DNA from 3 places in the Pseudarthrobacter arbutini genome. Region 2 is predicted to be linked to each of the others. Evidence: predicted binding sites of a transcription regulator. Region 2 holds the regulator's gene; each other region holds the start of a gene.
The links. Region 2 encodes LexA, which represses DNA repair genes until DNA is damaged. Its sites were predicted from a motif close to TCGAACANNTGTTCGA; they were not measured.

Region 1 (6,056 bases), on a different contig from region 2:
GATGACTTCCCGGACGGCAAACGCCATCGCGCTCTGCATCCTGACTCCCAGGACATCAAGCTTGAGCATGCCCATGGGATCCATGTCGTGTTTATCGAACTGGCTCATGGGCAGCCCCAGTCCGCTGGGCTGCACCGGGGTCCGGTCAAGCAGCGTGGCATCGCCCAGGATCACCCCGCAAGGATGCATGGAGATATGGCGGGGCAGCCGGTCCAGCCGTTCTGTGAGGTCCACCAGCAGGTCAAGCTGCTGGTTTTCGGTGAAGTCCCGTTGTTCCACCCGGCCAGCGAACTCCCGTAACTCAGGTTTCTCAACCAGTGCCTCACGGAATTTCCGGGCCGAAAAACGCCACAGCTGCTTGGCGATCTCACCGACGTCGTCATCGTCCATCCCCAGGGCCATCCCGGCGTCGCGGACGGCACCGCGGGCGCGGTACCCGTTCTGCATGCTCATCAGCGTGACGCGCTCGGAACCGAAGCGGTCAAAGATCCGCCGGTACACGTTGTGCCGTTCGGCGCTTTCGACGTCGATGTCGATATCCGGCAACGTGGCCCGGTCCCGGGACAGGAAGCGTTCGAAGATCAGGTCGTGTTGCAGGGGGTCCACCTGGCTGACATCAATCAGGTAGTTGACCAGGCTGGAGGCCCCGGAACCGCGGGCGGCTGCCCTGACCCCCATGTCCATGATCATCCGGGAGACCTCCGCGACTGTGAGGAAATAGGAGGAAAACCCGAGGTTCCTGATGATTCCCAGCTCGTGCTCCAGCCGCGAGCGCATGTCCTTGTGGGCTGAGCCTGATATTCCGGGGAACCGCCTGCTGATCCCGGCCTCACAGCGCTGCACCAGTTCATCGTGCGGGTCCTGGCTGATGCCAATGACCGATGCCTCGGGGACCACCGGCTGCTTCCAGCCCATGTCAGTCACCGGGTCAATCCGGCAGAAGTCGGCGAGCGCCTCGGTCTGTGCCATCAGCTGTTTGAGGTCCGCTGCGCCATACCCTGCGGCGCGGATGATTTCCTTGCCGAGCTGAAGCATCTGCGCTGATGATTTGAGCCAGGCCTGCCCGTTGGGCTGGAGCAGCGGTTCGGCCGCGAGTTCGGGGAGGGACTTCAGCGTCCGGGCGGAGTCGAGTACGTCAGCTGTGGCGGCGCCGTCCTCTGCGCAGTAGCGGACCGCGTTGGTGAGCACGGCCGGTACGTGGTGTTCTTCCGCGAGTTTGAGCATTCGTACTGCGTGGGCGGTGCTCAGGGGCGCTCCGGGGGCAGTGAGCTGGGAAACGACTTCCGCTACCAGGGTTCTTGGGGGCATGGCGTCCAGCCAGCTTTTGAAAAGGGTGCGCGGACGGAGGTAGCGCCGGCCGCTCATGGCCCGTCCGACGTCGGAATCCGGGCCGATCAGGACCGTCAGGACCGGTTTCAGGGTTTTGGGGTCGAGCGTGCGGGAGGCGAGTTCGGCGCGGGTGACCGCCACGTGCACCGCTCCCCCGGCTTTGCCGGAGGTGCGGGCATGGGCATCGGACACCAGCCGGCACAGTGCGCGGTAGCCCGCCCCGTTGTTGTGGCCGCGGGCGAGCACCACTACCCTGCCGGCGAGCTGGGTGCGGTGGTCGCCGTCGTCGTCGAAAACCGCAAGGTCCACCCCCACGATGGGGTCGATGCCGGCTTCCATGCAGGCTTTGAGGTGTTTGATGGTGCCGTAGAGGCCGTCCCGGTCCGTGCAGGCGAGCGCGGTTGCGCCGTCCGCGGCGGCAACCTGGGCCAGTTCGTCGGGCCAGGCAACGCCATAGTGTGCGCTGAAGGCCGTGGAAACGTGAAGGTGGGAGAAGCTCATGCTGTTTGTGGCCGGAGGGCGTCGTGGATCCGCAGGAGCCTCCAGCGGCCGCTGCCGGTATGCCTGCTCAGGTCCAGGGTGAGCGGCTCCCCTGCATCCCGGGGGCCGGCACTCCGCGGGTCCGCCTGCACTTGGACGCGCCAGATTTCGTGGTCCACCAGCCCCGGCCCGCTGCCGAGCGGCGCACGGCGTTCCTCGGCCCACCACTGCCGGCGTTCATACCACCGGACGGGCTCGGCGCACACCGTGTAGTGCCGTCCGGCCCACTGGAGGTTCAGCGGCTGGCCGGCGGGGGTGCAGACGACGTCCACGGACTCGCTGAACATACCCATGGGCGCCTCCCGGAACTGAACGGAGCTGATGCAAAATGCTGATGCAAAAGCAAGGTATTCGAATACATGTTCGAATACCTTGAGTCTACGACGACGCTCCGACAAAACCTAGACAGGGGTGGACGGACGGGCAGCAGGGAGGCAGGATTGTGGCATGAGCACCAATGACGCACTCCTCAAGCACGTAAGCATCAAGGCCCAGGACGAAAAGCTCGTGGCAACCTTTGATATCGACGGCAACATACCGGGGGCAGGTGCGTACGTAGTGGGCCTGGTGGCGGCGAGCCCTGATTACTCATCGCAAAGACGCTTGGGCATTGAGTTCATGAACGGGGAGGCCATTGCCTTCTACTCGTTCAGCCATGACCAGAGCGCCGAGGAAAACTATGATCTTGGCGGCGTGACGCACTCGGGCAGCACCATCACCGGCAACTTCCCCGTCGCGGCCGTCCATGGCCTGGGCAAGGGACACATCATGTCGGCCTTCAGCGAGGCTGACGGCAGGGAGTTCCAGTCGGGCGTCGCCGTCGACGAAGCGCTCTAAGTCGACGAAACGCTCTAAGTCGACGAAACGCTCTAAGTCGACGAAACGCTCTAGGGAACACCGAGCAGGTGCTGCCGGAACCGTGTCCGGACAGCACCTGCGGCAGCGTCAGCTGCTTTCTCTGTGGACCTTCATTTCGAGTTTGATGAACCCCGAGATCATGGCCCGGTAAGTTGATTCCACAATGTCCGGATCAATGTCCTTCTTTTTCGCGGCGGCCCGGACATGCTCGATCACCCGTTCCACCCGGCCGGGGGCGCGGACTTCAGCGTCGTCCCCCTTCAGGGTTCCGGCGATCCGGATCAGGCGTTCACGCCGCGCAATGAGGGTGACAATCTGCTCGTCAACTTCGTCTACCGCAATCCGAACGGCAGCGAGCTGTTCTTTGTCGGCCAAAGCGTCCCTATCGTTTCCTTGAATTGTTGCCATCTTCTGACAGTATCGAAGCATGCAGCCCAGAGTCGACTTCATCTCACTAGGCGTTCGCAGTGTTGACGCCTCCCGCCGGTTCTACGCGGAGGGCCTCGGCTGGCCTGTCCACCGCGAGTTTCCCGGTGATGTGGTGTTCATCCAGGTCAACCACGGCCTCATCCTTTCCCTGTGGGACGCAGCGCAGATGCACGCCGAGGCGGGGGTAGGTGTCCCCGGCCCGGTCCCCTGCATCACGCTCAGCCACAACCTGCCCAGCACCGAGGCGGTGGACCGGGTCATGGCGGAAGCGGCATCGGCCGGGGCCACTATCGTCGCCGCGCCGGTCACCCAGCCCTGGGGCGGGTACAGCGGCTATTTCGCCGATCCGGACGGCTTCCGCTGGGAAGTTGCCTACAACCCCACGTGGACAGTGGACGACGCCGGCAAGGTCACCGTTTAGGGGCATGCCGCCCCGAGTGCCGGTTTAGAACAAGGCTTCCACCGGCCGGATCAGTTCCGGGGAGTTGTTGCGTACGTTGCCCACCTCGGTGCCGACCGAATCCACATGCCAGTCGGCCGCGACTTCCTTCACGTGGGCCCGGACCAGGTCCACGAGGAAGGCGGCGTCATCGATCTGCGGATCAAGCCACGACGCCATCGTGGCCCGGTCCATGGGCAGCGGCACGCGGTCGTGCAGGGCGGTGAGCTTGCCGAAAATTGTGGACTCGGCACCGGGCGGCGGCGTATCTGCCGTCAGGATGGATGTGGAGAGCATCCACCGTCCGGGATCGCCCTCGGCCTTGGACGGATCCTTCCACCACTCATACAGGCCCGCGAACACCAGCCCGCTGCCTTTGCCTGGATGGACGTAGTAGGGCTGCTTGGCTTTGCCGGTGCCCTGCTTCCATTCGTAGTACCCGTCCGCCGGGACAGCGCAGCGACGTGACTTCACGGCCTTGCGGAAGGCCGGCTTCTCCAGCACAGTCTCGCTCCGCGCGTTGATCATCTTGGGGCCGATACCAGGATCCTTCGCCCAGGACGGCACCAGGCCCCAGCGGGCAACATGCAGCTGCCGCACGGGGCCGTCGTCGATCAGCCGTTCCAGGACGATCGGCACGTCGTCGGTGGGCGCCACGTTCCATGACGGGGGAAGATGCACTTCCTCCTCCAGCTGGGCATCAAAGTCGGCCAGCAAGTCACCCACGGCCCGTGCCATCACATAGCGTCCACACATGGCTCCAGCATGCCATTAGCGCTATGTACTGTCATCCGGCACCGCATCTGCCGGGCCGGCTCAGGGAATAGCCCGCCGCGGGTTACCGTTGACGGGAACGAACCCCCTCAACGATTTCAGGAGAGCTCCGTGGATTTTACCCCCGAGAACGGCACCATCACCATGTTTTCCACCACCTGGTGCGGCTACTGCAACCGGCTGAAGAAGCAGCTGGACGCGCAGGGCATCGGCTACACGGAAATCAACATCGAAGAGGTGGAGGGCACAGCCGACCTCGTGGAGAAGCTCAACGGCGGCAACCGCACCGTCCCCACCGTGCTCTTCCCGGACGGCACCGCCGCCACCAACCCCTCCGCTGCCGAGGTAAAGAGCCGCCTCGCAGCCTGACCACGGCAGCTGGTGTGGTAGACAGAACGGGACCAACATCCGTGTTGGTTCCGTTCTGTCTATCTGCATTGAGGGAGCCTTTCGTGGTCCATAAAGTCAAAGGTGTCGTAGCCCGCTCCAAAGGGGCCCCGGTCACTCTGGAGACCATCCTGGTCCCGGAACCGGGCCCGGGCGAGGCCCTGGTGGACATCATCACCAGCGGCGTCTGCCACACCGACCTGCACTACAAACTGGGCGGCATCAGCGATGACTTCCCGTTCCTCCTGGGCCACGAGGCCACCGGAGTGGTCAGCGCCGTGGGCCCCGACGTCACGGACGTCGCCCCGGGCGACCGCGTGGTGCTCAACTGGCGGGCCGTCTGCGGCAACTGCCGCGCGTGCAACCGCGGCCAGGCACAGTACTGCTTCAACACCCACAACGCCACCCAGAAGATGACGCTTGAGGACGGCACCGAACTGTCCGCCGCCCTGGGCATCGGCGCGTTCATCGAAAAGACCCTCGTGGCCGCCGGGCAGTGCACCAAGGTGGATCCCGACGCCGATGCTGCCGCCATCGGCCTGCTCGGCTGCGGCGTCATGGCCGGACTGGGCGCCGCCATCAACACCGGGGGCGTCAAGCGCGGTGATACGGTCGCCGTCATCGGCTGCGGCGGTGTGGGCGTGGCCGCCATCGCCGGCGCCGCGCTCGCCGGCGCAACCACCATCATCGCCGTCGACATCGACGCGAAAAAGCTGGACCGTGCCAAGGGCCTCGGCGCCACCCACACCGTGGACTCCTCCGCAACCGACCCCGTGGAGAAAATCCGGGAACTCACCGGCGGCTTCGGCGCTGACGTGGTGATTGACGCCGTCGGGCGCCCCGAAACGTACAAGCAGGCGTTCTACGCCCGCGACCTCGCCGGCACCGTGGTGCTGGTGGGCGTCCCGACGCCGGACATGAAGCTTGAGCTTCCCCTGCTGGACGTCTTCGGCCGCGGCGGCTCGCTGAAGTCCTCCTGGTACGGGGACTGCCTGCCCTCCCGGGACTTCCCCATGCTGATCAGCCTCTACAAGCAGGGCAAGCTGGACCTGGATGCGTTCGTGACTGAGCGGATCACCATCGACCAGGTGGAGGAAGCGTTTGAGAAGATGCACTCCGGTTCGGTGCTGCGTTCGGTGGTGGAACTGTGAGCCTCCGGATCGAGCGGCTCGTCACGTCCGGGACATTCTCGCTCGACGGCGGCACTTGGGATGTGGACAACAACGTCTGGATCGTGGGCAACGATGAGGAATGCGTGGTCATCGATCCCGCGCACGATGCCAAGGCCGTAGCCGCCGCC
Region 2 (6,056 bases):
CAGCGCCGCCTCGAGGGATTCGTCGTCCCTGAGTCCACCGGAAAGCTCCACCTTGATGTCAAGCCGGCCCACCACTTCACGGAGCAGCTCGGCGTTCGAGCCACGGCCGAACGCGGCGTCAAGGTCCACGAGATGCACCCATTCGGCACCCTGCTCCTGCCAGTTGAGGGCTGCCTCCAAGGGCGTGCCGTAGCTCGTCTCGCTGCCGGCCTCCCCCTGGACCAGCCGCACGGCCTGTCCGTTTACGACGTCAACGGCGGGCAGCAGTTCAAGAACCGGCAGATCGGTTGCGGTGGTCATCTCAAATCCTCTTGGGTGTTGGGTTGCTCGTGGAAGCGGAACTGGGGGTTGCGTGGGCTAGGTTCCAGGAAGCGTCAGCAGGTACGCGGCCAGCAGCGCCATGCCGGCCAGGACGTAGAAGCCCACCTGGGTCCAGAGCGGTTTGTGCTGCTGCCTGAAGGACAGTGCGCCGCCCACCAGAAGGCCGGCCAGGCCCATCAGGACAATCGACCACATCTAGGCGGCGTCCGTGGCAGCTGGTTTGCGAAGGCCGTCCACCCAGTTGCGCAGTAGCCGTGCACCGGCGTCGCCGGATTTTTCCGGGTGGAACTGGGTAGCGCAGAGCGGTCCGTTCTCCACTGCGGCAATAAAGCGCGCGCCATGCTCTGACCAGGTCACCAGCGGCGCAGTCATCCGCGGCTGGATCACGTCGAAGTTCCAGTCCTGGACACCATAGGAGTGGACGAAGTAGAAGCGCTGGTCCGCGACGCCGGCGAAGAGTTTGGATCCTTCCGGAACGTCAACCGTGTTCCAGCCCATGTGTGGCACTACGTCGGCGGGAAGGAGTTCCACCTTGCCCGGCCACTCCCCCATGCCTTCAGCTTCTGTCCCGTGCTCCACTCCGGCCTCGAACAGGACCTGCAGGCCCACGCAGATTGCCAGGACCGGCCTGCCCCCGGCCACGCGCCGGCCGATCAGCCGGATACCGTCCACGGCCTTGAGCTCGCGCATGACAGTCTCGAACGCGCCGACGCCGGGTACTACCAAGCCGTCGGCATTAAGCACGTCCTCCGGCTTGGAGCTGAGGATGACCTCGGCTCCTGCCCGCTCCAGGGCGCGCACGGCGGACCGGACGTTTCCCGAACCGTAATCCAGGACAGTGACCGTGGGCTTGCCTTCGGGCGAGACGGGCCTTTTACCGGCGGCCGGATCGATGACGGCGCCGTCCCGGAGAATTTGGCCGCTCACAGGGCACCCTTGGTGGAGGGGATTCCCTCCACGCGGGGATCGGGTTCGACCGCAGCACGCAGGGCGCGGGCGAAGGCCTTGAACTGCGCTTCCACAATGTGGTGCGGGTCGCGGCCCGCGATGACATTCATGTGGAGGCAGATGCCGGCATGAAGCGTGATGGCCTCAAAGACGTGGCGGGTCAATGACCCCGTGAAGTGGCCGCCGATCAAGTGGTACTCCTGCCCGGCAGGCTCGCCGCCGTGCACCAGGTAGGGGCGGCCGGAGACGTCGACGACGGCGTGCGCCAGGGCTTCGTCGAGGGGCACGGTGGCCTCGCCGAACCTGCGGATCCCGGCCTTGTTTCCCAAGGCAGTGCGCAGAACTTCACCGAACGTGATGGCGACGTCCTCCACCGTGTGGTGGACGTCAATGTGGGTGTCACCGGTGGCTTTGACCGTCATGTCAATGAGCGAGTGCTTGCAGAGCGCCGTCAGCATGTGGTCGTAGAACGGGACAGACGTGTCGATGTCGGATACGCCCGTGCCGTCGAGGTTAATCTCCACGAGCACTGACGATTCACTGGTGGCACGCTCCATGCGTGCGGTCCGGGGCGCGGCAGCGTTCGATCCGGTGAAGCTCATGGTCATATGTCCTTTAGGCGAAGTCAGTGGTGCGAAAGCGAAGGAGATGTGCCGGCGCGGCGGCGCCGATACTTCAAGTTTAGGCGGGCAGCCTGGCCTGGCTGGCCAGGATGCGTTCCAGCGACGTCAGGAAGGCTGTGGTCTCCGTCTCAGTTCCCGCCGTGACACGCAGGTGGCCGGGGATGCCGACGTCGCGGATGAGCACGCCGTCGTCCAGCAGCCGCTGCCAGACGTCGTGGGGGCTGTCGAGGCCGCCGAAGAAGACATAGTTCGAATCGGAGGCGGCAGGTTTGAGGCCCATCCGGGTGAGCTCCGAGACGATGCGGTCGCGCTGCTCCTTGATGTCCTCGACGTCGGCCATCAGCGCAGTGCGGTGCTTCAGGGCGGCGAGGGCCGTTGCCTGGGTGATGGCCGAAAGGTGGTACGGCAGCCGGACCAGGCGCAGTGCGTCCGTGACTTCACTAGCGGCGGCCATGTAGCCCAGGCGGGCGCCCGCGAGGGCGAACGCCTTGCTCATGGTGCGGGACACAATGAGGCGCTCCCGGCCGGGCAGCAACGTAAGAGCGCTGGGCGTTCCGTCGTGGGCGAACTCGTGGTAGGCCTCGTCAACGATGACGATGGTCTGGCTGGCCTCGCCGGCCTCGTACACGGCCTCCACAACGTCCAGGCCCAGCCCCGTGCCGGTGGGATTGTTCGGCGAGCAGAGGAAAACGATGTTGGGCTGAAGCTCTTTGACCTGCAACGCGGCCGATTCGGCGCTGAGCCCGTAATCGTCGGCCCGCTGCCCGACGATGTACCCGGTGTCCGTGCCGCTGGCCAGGAGCGGATACATGGAGTACGTGGGCGGGAATCCCAGGGCCGTGCGCCCGGGCCCGCCGAAAGCCTGGAGAATCTGCTGGAGGACCTCGTTGGACCCGTTGGCCGCCCAGATGTTGGTGGCATCCAGACTGTGGCCGAGATACTCGGCCAGCGCTTCCCGGAGTTCGGTGAACTCACGGTCCGGGTAGCGGTTGAGGCCCGCCGCGGCTTCCGTCACGGCCACGCTGATCGCGGCTCGTACGTCCGCCGGGACGCCATGGGTGTTTTCGTTGACGTTCAGCAGGATAGGGACATCCAGCTGCGGGGCACCGTACGGGGTCAGCCCGCGGAGGTTGGTCCGGAGGGGAAGTCTGTTCAGACGCTCTAGCTGGTCATTCACCTGAACAGTTTAGGTCCGAAGCGGACGGCCGGAAAATGTGACGGCCTGCGGCGGCACACGCCCGAGCCTGCAGGCTCTTTACCTCGTGGGGACGAAGAGTTGCTGTCCGGGGACAACGCCCCCGGCGGAAAGGTTGTTCAACTGGGCAATATCCGCGATGACATCACGGGGATCACGCTCGGGTGCCACCGCACTGGCAATCGCCCAGAGTGACTGGCCGGCCTGCACCGTGACCGAGACTGTTGGCGTTAGTGACAGGTCGGCGGCAGAATCGGCGGCCTTTGCCGGGGCGTTGAGGAAACCTGCCAGGGAAAGCAGGATTGCGGCAAGAATCACCAACGGGATGCCGATGAGGACAATCCGGCCCCTGCTGGTCAGGCGCAGCGGCGGCAACGGTTCCCTGCGCTGCCTTGGCGCCGAACCCGACGTCGAAACGGGTGCGGACCACTGCCGCGAGGTGAGGTCCTGCACGGAAATGAGCTGTGGACGCGAGTCCTGCGAAGCAGATATAGCTGACATGAAATGAGCCCTCCTGGACCATACTGTGCTGCCCGGCGCGCCCTCCGCGTCCACTTGCCGGTACCGGCCTGAGCCGTCCATAAATTCGAGTATTCGAATCCGCAAGCAACGAGTAGAACACATGTTCGAACTTTGCTTCTTCATTTTTAGCACTTATCAACGAATATTGTCGAGACTCGCTAGAACAAATGTTTGAAAAAGCCCTGTGGCTGGCCTACGTTTGGATCAAAGAACAACCACCTCTGTAGTTGATCAGCAGGGTCTGACAATCAACTCCGACACCAGCCCCGGGGCGTTCCAGGCACCAGCGGCCGGAGCGGAGCCGGGCAACCGAAAGGCATTGGCGAACATGGCAGCACCAGCCGCCGAGGGCAAGGCGACACCGCAGCGCCGCCAGCCCCCACGGACCCCCAAGGGGCTCACCGCCCGCCAAAAGAAGATCCTTGAAACCATCCAGCGCTCGGTGAATGACAACGGCTATCCGCCGTCGATGCGTGAAATCGGTGACACCGTGGGCCTGGCGAGTTTGTCGAGCGTGACCCACCAGCTCTCACAGCTGGAGAAGCTGGGATACTTGCGCCGGGACCCCAAACGTCCGCGCGCCATGGAAGTCCTGATGCCGTTGACGCTGGACGGCGGGTCCACTAAGTCGAACGGGACAACCAAGCCCTCAGTCCTGCACGGCATCGGCGGGACGGTCACCGAACTTCCCTCTGCCATGGACACCGCGATGGTGCCGTTGGTGGGCCGGATCGCGGCCGGCGGGCCCATCCTTGCTGACCAGGTGGTGGAAGATGTGATGCCCCTGCCCCGGCAGCTCGTGGGCCAGGGTGAGCTGTTTATGCTGCGCGTTGCCGGCGACTCCATGGTGGACGCTGCCATCTGCGACGGCGACTGGGTAGTGGTCCGCCGGCAGGCAGACGCCTCCAATGGCGATATTGTCGCGGCCCTGCTGGACGACGAAGCCACCGTCAAGACCTTCCGCCAGCGCGATGGCCACACGTGGCTGTTGCCGCAGAACACCCAGTACGAGCCCATCCTGGGCGATCACGCCACAATCATGGGCAAGGTCGTCTCGGTCCTGCGGTCGCTATAGGACCTGCCGCGCAGTCAGGCGCCCTTCCCGGCCAGCCTTTCCAGGGCTGCGAACGCCGTTTTGCGGTCCGTGGTGGGCCAGAACGGCGGCAGCGCGGCGCGGAGGAATCCGGCGTAGCGCTCGGTGGCAAGGCGGGAATCAAGCACGGCCACCACGCCTTTGTCTCCGGTGGAACGGATCAGCCTGCCAGCGCCCTGGGCCAGGCGGATGGCCGCGTGGGTCGCCGATACCGCCATAAAGCCGTTTCCGCCGGCCTGCGCAACGGCGCGGGACCGTGCGGTCATCAGGGGATCGTCCGGCCGCGGGAACGGGATGCGGTCGATCACCACCAGCCGGCATGATCCGCCCGGAACATCTACGCCCTGCCACAGGGACATGGTGCCGAACAGACAGGTATCGGGCTCGTCGGCGAACTGCTTCACGAGGGCCGTCATGGTGGAGTCGCCCTGGCAGAGAATGCTGAGGCCAAGCCGGGGACGCATCGCCTCAGCGGCCTCCTCGGCTGCACGCCGGGACGAAAACAGGCACAGGGCACCGCCGCCGGACGCGCGGATCAGCGCCTCAAGTTCATCGAGGGCCTCCGGCGACGCCCCGCGGCCTGGCTTGGGGAGGTGCCCCGCGACGTAGAGGATCCCCTGTTTCGGATAGTCAAAGGGCGATCCGACGTCGATCCCGCTCCAGCTGGGCGCGCCCTCCCCCACCAGTCCCAAGCCGCCGGCAGCCGGTTCAAACGCTGAGCCGATGGCAAGCGTTGCAGAGGTCAGCACCACCGTGTGGCCGGCGAACAGCCCCTCGCGGAGCTTGCCGGCAACGCTGAGCGGCGCGATGTTGACCAGGGCCGGCGCGGACTCGTCTGGCTGCGCATAGCCCTGCTGCGGATCGAAGGAACTTGCGCGGGAAAACCACACCACTTCCCGGTTCTCCCGGGCAACAATCAGCCGTTCGCAAAGTTCGAGGATCAGCATCAGGCGTGACCGCGCGAGCTGCCGCCCGCCGTCGGCCGTTTGGCTGCCGTCACCCTTGGAATCGGACAGGGCAGCGCGGCAGGCCTCACGCAACTGGTCCACGCAGTCCAGCTGTTCGTCGTTGAGGCCGTTGGGGAGCAGCCCGTTGGGCACTCCGGCAAGGGCGAGTTCCAGGTTGGCGGCAGCGGCGTTGAGCGCATCCACCGTGATGGCCGTGTGCTTCCGCGCGCCCGACGCCGCAGCGTGGACCATTGCCACGGAGAGTTGCCCCGACACCGCCCCGGTGACCCGGTCCTGCAGTTCGTGCGCCTCGTCCACCACCACAACGTCGTATTCGGGCAACACTGCGAGGCCTTCAAAGGCGCTGACGGCGAGCATGGCATGGTTGGTGACCACAACGTCGGCCT
Region 3 (6,056 bases), on a different contig from region 2:
CGAAGGACATCACGGCCGCGTTGGCGCCGGCGTCCGGGAAGAACACCGTGGGGAAGATCAGGGCGGCGGCGGAACCGAAGATGAAGAAGTCGTAGTATTCGACGGCGCTGCCCAGGAAGCTGGCGAGGGCTGCCTTCTTTGGCGTCCCGGCCGGGGCAACGGTGCCCGGCCCCGCGGACGGAAGTGTCTGGCTCATGGAGTTCCTTAGGTGTGACGACGTTGTCGCGGATGGATCTGGGGGGTCGCAGCCGCAGCTGCCTGTGTGGAGGCCTGGTGCGGTGCGGCTGGAGTCCGTTGAAAGACCCGGACTAGTAGCCACATGGTGGGAGCTACTTGTGCGATACAGCAATGATGGCTGTGAGCGTAGTCACTTGTCAAGAAAATAATCACCATCTAGAAATAGTTCCCACGATGTGGCAACATCGACGTATGAGTGTGAATCAAACCACAGTGTCCGACGACCTCGCCGCTGAGCCTAGGGCGCCCAAAGCTGACCGTACGGACATGGTGGGCAAGGCCCTGGGCCTGCTGGTCCTCCTGGGCGACGAGCCGCGCGGCGCCAGCGCCGCGGAGATCTCGCGGCGCGCCGACCTCCCCTTCAGCACCACCTACCGCCTGCTGGGATCCCTGACGCGGGACGGGTTTGTGGACTATGAGCCTGACGGCCGCCGCTACCACCTGGGCCTTCGAATCTTCCAGCTCGGCCAGCGCGTCTCCAACCATCACGGATTTGCCGGCACGGCGCTGCCGGTCCTGCGCCGCGTGACCGAGCGGACGGGGGAGGCTACCATCCTCAGTGTTCGCGACGGCCACCACCACCTCACGGTCAACAAGGTGGACGGCCCGCAGACCTTCCGCGTCACCAGCGATCCCGGGCATCTGGGCGCCCTGCACGCGACGGCCGTGGGCAAGGCGCTGGTGGCTTTTGCCGAGGATTCGGAGCGTGCGGCGCTGCTTGAAGAGCTCGAGCTGGAACCCCTCACTGAACACACCATCACAGACCGTGCCGCGTTCCGTGTGGAGATCGAGAAGGTGCACCGGCAGGGATATGCCGTGATGGACGAGGAGAACGAGAACGGCATGCGCGCCGTGGCTGTGCCGCTGATTAATTCACAGGGCCACGCGTTCGCCTCCCTGGCCACCGCCGTTCCCGTGTTCCGCCTCAGCATGGAAGCCCTGCTGGCCCATGTGCCCCTGCTGCAGGAAGCCGCGGCAGAGCTGGCTGCGCGCTTGCCGCAACGCTAAAAAAGCCCTGAAAGTTCGTATGTAGAACAAGCGTGCGATAAGTGAACAAGTGTTGTACTGTAATCCCAATCACCCGGCCCGCCGCGGACGCCCCAAGCGCCGCCGCCCGCCGGGTGCCGTATCAAAGGAGCTGCCCGGATGAGCAATCGAACTGAGTCCTACCTCGTGGGACTGGTCGGCGACGGCGTCATGCCGTCCCTCACTCCCCCCATGCACGAACGCGAAGGCGATGTGCAGGGCCTGCGCTACCTCTACCGCCCCATTGACCTGCTGGAGCTCGGACTCTCCGGCGAAGCCGTGGGGGACCTGCTCAAGAGTGCCCGCAGCCTGGGCTTCAACGGCCTGAACATCACCCATCCGTGCAAGCAGCTTGTCCTGGCGCACCTGGACGAGGTCTCGCCGGATGCCCTCAGGCTCGGCGCCGTCAACACCGTGGTCATCGAGAACGGCCGGTTCATCGGCCACAACACCGACTTTTCTGGCTTCGCCGCCGCCCTCGCCTCCGGACTCCCGGGCGCGCGGCTAAACCGCGTAGTCCAGCTGGGCGCAGGAGGGGCCGGCTCCGCCGTCGCCTACGCCCTGCTCACCGCCGGCGTGAAGGCGCTGGACCTGGTGGACGTGGACCCCGCCCGTTGCGCGGCACGCGCCGCAGAGCTGGCCGGCTTCTTCCCGGGCAGCACCGTTACAGCGCGTACGACGGCGGAGCTGCCGCAGCTGATGCCCCTGGCCGACGGTCTGGTGCACTGCACGCCCGTCGGCATGGCCGCCCACCCGGGCGTCCCGCTGGACCTGGACCTGCTGGAATCCCGGCACTGGGTGGCGGACATCGTCTACCGGCCCATCGAAACGGAACTGGTCCTGGGTGCCCGCGCCAAGGGCTGCGAGGTCCTGGATGGCGGCCGCATGGCCGTGGGCCAGGCGGCTGACTCGTTCCGGATTTTCACGGGACTGGAAGCCAACGCGGACCGCATGCGCAGCCATTTCCTGGCGCTCGTGGCCAAGGAAGGGGTGGCGGCCTGATGCGCACCGGAATCGCCACGGTATGCCTCTCCGGCACCCTGAAGGAAAAGATGCAGGCCTGCGCCATCGCGGGCTTTGACGGCATTGAAATCTTCGAGCCGGATCTGGTCACGTCGCCGCTTACGCCCGAGGACGTCCGCAAGATGGCGGCCGACCTTGGCCTCACGCTGGATCTTTACCAGCCGTTCCGCGACTTCGACAGCGTGTCCGGCGACCTCCTGGCCGCCAACCTGCGGCGCGCCGAAGCCAAGTTCAAACTTATGGCGCGGCTGGGCATGGACACCATCCTGGTCTGCTCCAACGTGGCCACCGCCAGCATCGACAGCGACGACCTCCGGGTGGAACAGCTCGGCCAACTGGCCGCGCTGGCGGGGGACCACGGCGTCAGGGTTGCCTACGAGGCCCTGGCCTGGGGCAAGTACGTCAGCGACTACGAGCACGCCCACAAGCTGGTGGAAGCCGTGGACCACCCCAACCTGGGCACCTGCCTGGATTCCTTCCACATCCTGTCCCGCAACTGGGACACCGCCCCCCTCGAGGCCTTCAACCCGGACAAGATCTTCTTCGTCCAGGTGGCGGACGCCCCCAAGCTCTCCATGGATGTCCTCTCCTGGAGCCGGCACTACCGGGTCTTCCCGGGCGAGGGCCAGTTTGAGCTCGCCAAGTTCATGGGCCACGTGGTCCGGGCCGGGTACAGCGGCCCGGTGTCGCTGGAGATCTTCAACGACGTCTTCCGCCAGTCGGACGTGGAACGCACCGCCGTCGACGCCATGCGCTCGCTCATCTGGCTGGAGGAACAGAGCGCCAAATGGCTGGACGCTGCTTCCGACGCCGGGACGGGCACTGGTGCTGCTGGCACCCAGGCCCCCGGCCGCCGTCGTTATCCCATGGAACTGGCCACGCTCCCGCAGGTGGCCGAACCGGCGGGCTACAACTTCGCCGAGGTCAGGGCCGCGGACACCCAGGGGCTGGAAACGGTCCTGGGCCAGCTGGGCTTCGAGTTCAACGGCCGGCACCGCACCAAGGACGTGCAGCTCTGGAGCATGGGTCACGCCCGGGTGATCATCAACGAGGCCGCACCGGCAGACGGGGACGGCGCAGCGGGGGATGCGTCGCCCGCCATCGCCGCACTGGGGTTCGACGTCGCCTCCCCGGTGATTGCCGCCGCCCGCGCCCAGCAGCTGAAGGCCCCCGCGGTCCCGCGCAAGAGCCAGGCCAACGAGGAGGTGTTCCAGGGCTTCGCTGCCCCGGACTCCACCGAGATCTTCCTGTGCCAGGGCACTTCCGACGGCACCGCAGCGTGGACCAGTGAATTCGGAGAGGGGCTGGAAAATCCCACCGCTGGCCCCACCGCTGTGATCGACCACGTCAACCTGGCGCAGCCGTGGCAGCATTTCGACGAGGCCGTCCTCTTCTACACGAGCGCCCTGGCGTTGGAGCCCCAGCCGTTCGCTGAGGTGCCCAGCCCCACCGGCCTGGTCCGTTCGCAGGTCATGGCCACCGGGGACCGCGCCGTGCGGCTGGTGCTGAACCTGGCGCCGCTGAACCAGCAGCGCAAGACCTACCAGGAGCACATCGCCTTCGCGGTGGATGACCTGGTGGCCACCGCCAGGGACTGCAGGGCCCGCGGCCTGGAGTTCCTGCAGATCCCGGCGAACTACTACGAGGACCTGGACGCACGCTTCGGGCTGGCACCGGACTTCCTGGCCACACTGCAGGAGCTGAACCTGCTGTACGACCGGGACGCCGACGGCGAATTCCTCCACTTCTACACGGCCACCGTGGGCAGCGTGTTCTTCGAAATGGTGGAACGCCGCGGCGCCTACGACGGCTACGGCGCTCCCAATGCCCCCGTGCGGCACGCAGTCCAGTACGACCACCTGCAGCACAGGTAGACCAGCAACAACCACCTAGCAGCAACAACCAGAGAAAAGGAGGCCGCAGTGGAGACACAGCAGGATCTCAGTGCAGAGATCGACGCCCTGGGCGATGCCTACGCGCGGGCGCTCAAGGACGGCGCCCCGGCCGAAACGCAGCCCCGGCTGGACTACGCGCCCTACCGCAGCAGCATCCTGCGGCACCCCACCAAAAGCCTGCACCACGCGGACCCGGAAACCATCGAGCTCTACTCGCCGGCGTTCGGCCACCAGGACGTGCACGCGCTGGAAGCGGACCTGACCATCCAGCACAACGGCGAACCCCAGGGCGAGCGGATCATCGTGGCCGGTAAGGTCCTGGACGGCGACGGCCGCCCGGTGGCCGGGCAGCTCGTGGAGATCTGGCAGGCCAACGCGTCCGGCCGCTACATCCACAAGCGTGACCAGCACCCGGCGCCGCTGGACCCCAACTTCACCGGCGTGGGCCGCTGCATCACCGGCCCCGACGGCTCGTACCGGTTCACCACCATCAAGCCCGGCGCCTACCCGTGGAAGAACCACGTCAACGCCTGGCGGCCGGCCCACATCCACTTCTCCATGTTCGGCACGGAGTTCACCCAGCGGATCGTCACGCAGATGTACTTCCCCGGCGACCAGCTCTTCCCGCTGGACCCCATCTACCAGTCCATCGTGGACCAGGACGCCCGCGACCGGCTCGTGGCCAACTACGACCACAACCTGACCGAGCCCGAATGGGCCCTTGGCTACAACTGGGACATCGTGCTGACCGGCTCCAAGCGGACCTGGACCGAAAACGAGGCGCTCGGCGCAGCAGGAGACGAGGAATAACGTGAGCACAACCACCAAGCTTGTTCCCACCCCCGGCCAGACCGTCGGCCCGTTCTACGGCTACGCCCTGCCGTTCGGGAAGGACAACGAACTCCTGGCACCCGGCTCGCCCGGCTCCATCCGTCTCCAGGGCACAGTGTATGACGGCGCGGGGGAGACCATCCCGGACGCCATCCTGGAGATCTGGCAGCCCGACGCCGACGGCAGGATCGTGCAGCAGACCGGTTCCCTGGTCCGCGACGGCTACACCTTCACCGGCTGGGGCCGCGCTTCCGTGGGCCACTCCGGCGTGTACACCTTCACCACCGTGAACCCCGGCCCCACCGAATCCGGTGCCGCACCCTTCATCTCCGTGGCCGTGTTTGCCCGCGGCCTGATGAACCGCCTGTTCACCCGCGTATACCTGCCGGAGAACGGGGAAGCCCTCGCCAAGGACCCGCTGCTGAGCTCCCTGGACCCGGAGCGCCGCAAGACGCTCATTGCCCGCCGCGATCCCGACGGCGGACTCACCTGGGACATCCGCCTGCAGGGCGAGGGCGAAACAGTCTTCCTGGACTTCCAGTGACGGACGCCGCCGGCATGGACGGTACCGGCCACTCCGGAAGCGCGGCCGACGGTGACGTCGGCCTGCTGAGTCCTGTCTCGGCGTCGCCCCTGGTGACGGCGCTGACCGGTGACCGCGCCGTGCTGGCGGCGATCCTCGCTGTCGAGGCGGGCTGGGCCGCCGTGCTGGAGAAGGCGGGCCTGGCGCCTGCCGGTTCCGCCGCCGTCGTGGCCTCCGCCGCCGAGGCGGGACGCTTCGACGCAGCAGACATCGCGCTCCGGGCCCAGGGCGGCGGCAACCCCGTCATCCCGCTGCTGGCAGACCTGCGCAAGCATGTCACCGCGCTCGATGCCGGCCGTGTGGGTGCCTTGAAGGCGGTCCACACCACGCTGACCAGCCAGGACGTGCTGGACACGGCCCTGATGCTGCTCGCGCGCAACACAGTTGAGGCGGTGCTGGCGGACCTGAAATGCACGACGGCGGCGCTCGCCATCTTGTCGGACCAGCATGCGGACACGCTG

Region 1: the regulator LexA is predicted to act here: its motif matches at 2,221-2,236, upstream of ACX80V_RS16340 (DUF6504 family protein).
Region 3: the regulator LexA is predicted to act here: its motif matches at 1,268-1,283, upstream of ACX80V_RS05000 (shikimate dehydrogenase).

The regions. Positions count from the first base shown of each region.
Region 1 covers NZ_JBTNDQ010000014.1:95,763-101,818, forward strand. Annotated here, with positions in the region: gene ACX80V_RS16335 (DNA polymerase III subunit alpha) at 1-1,830, opposite strand, end outside; gene ACX80V_RS16340 (DUF6504 family protein) at 1,827-2,162, opposite strand; gene ACX80V_RS16345 (hypothetical protein) at 2,317-2,706, shown strand; gene ACX80V_RS16350 (chorismate mutase) at 2,815-3,135, opposite strand; gene ACX80V_RS16355 (VOC family protein) at 3,155-3,577, shown strand; gene ACX80V_RS16360 (SOS response-associated peptidase) at 3,602-4,333, opposite strand; gene ACX80V_RS16365 (mycoredoxin) at 4,481-4,738, shown strand; gene ACX80V_RS16370 (S-(hydroxymethyl)mycothiol dehydrogenase) at 4,822-5,907, shown strand; gene ACX80V_RS16375 (MBL fold metallo-hydrolase) at 5,904-6,056, shown strand, end outside.
Region 2 covers NZ_JBTNDQ010000008.1:44,544-50,599, forward strand. Annotated here, with positions in the region: gene priA (bifunctional 1-(5-phosphoribosyl)-5-((5-phosphoribosylamino)methylideneamino)imidazole-4-carboxamide isomerase/phosphoribosylanthranilate isomerase PriA) at 1-300, opposite strand, end outside; gene ACX80V_RS10635 (CG2302 family histidine operon protein) at 358-516, opposite strand; gene hisH (imidazole glycerol phosphate synthase subunit HisH) at 517-1,248, opposite strand; gene hisB (imidazoleglycerol-phosphate dehydratase HisB) at 1,245-1,871, opposite strand; gene ACX80V_RS10650 (histidinol-phosphate transaminase) at 1,951-3,069, opposite strand; gene ACX80V_RS10655 (LysM peptidoglycan-binding domain-containing protein) at 3,148-3,588, opposite strand; gene lexA (transcriptional repressor LexA) at 3,938-4,684, shown strand; gene ACX80V_RS10665 (ATP-dependent DNA helicase) at 4,699-6,056, opposite strand, start outside.
Region 3 covers NZ_JBTNDQ010000003.1:218,992-225,047, forward strand. Annotated here, with positions in the region: gene ACX80V_RS04990 (MFS transporter) at 1-196, opposite strand, end outside; gene ACX80V_RS04995 (IclR family transcriptional regulator) at 430-1,245, shown strand; gene ACX80V_RS05000 (shikimate dehydrogenase) at 1,384-2,265, shown strand; gene ACX80V_RS05005 (bifunctional sugar phosphate isomerase/epimerase/4-hydroxyphenylpyruvate dioxygenase family protein) at 2,265-4,160, shown strand; gene pcaH (protocatechuate 3,4-dioxygenase subunit beta) at 4,209-4,991, shown strand; gene pcaG (protocatechuate 3,4-dioxygenase subunit alpha) at 4,993-5,556, shown strand; gene ACX80V_RS05020 (lyase family protein) at 5,571-6,056, shown strand, end outside.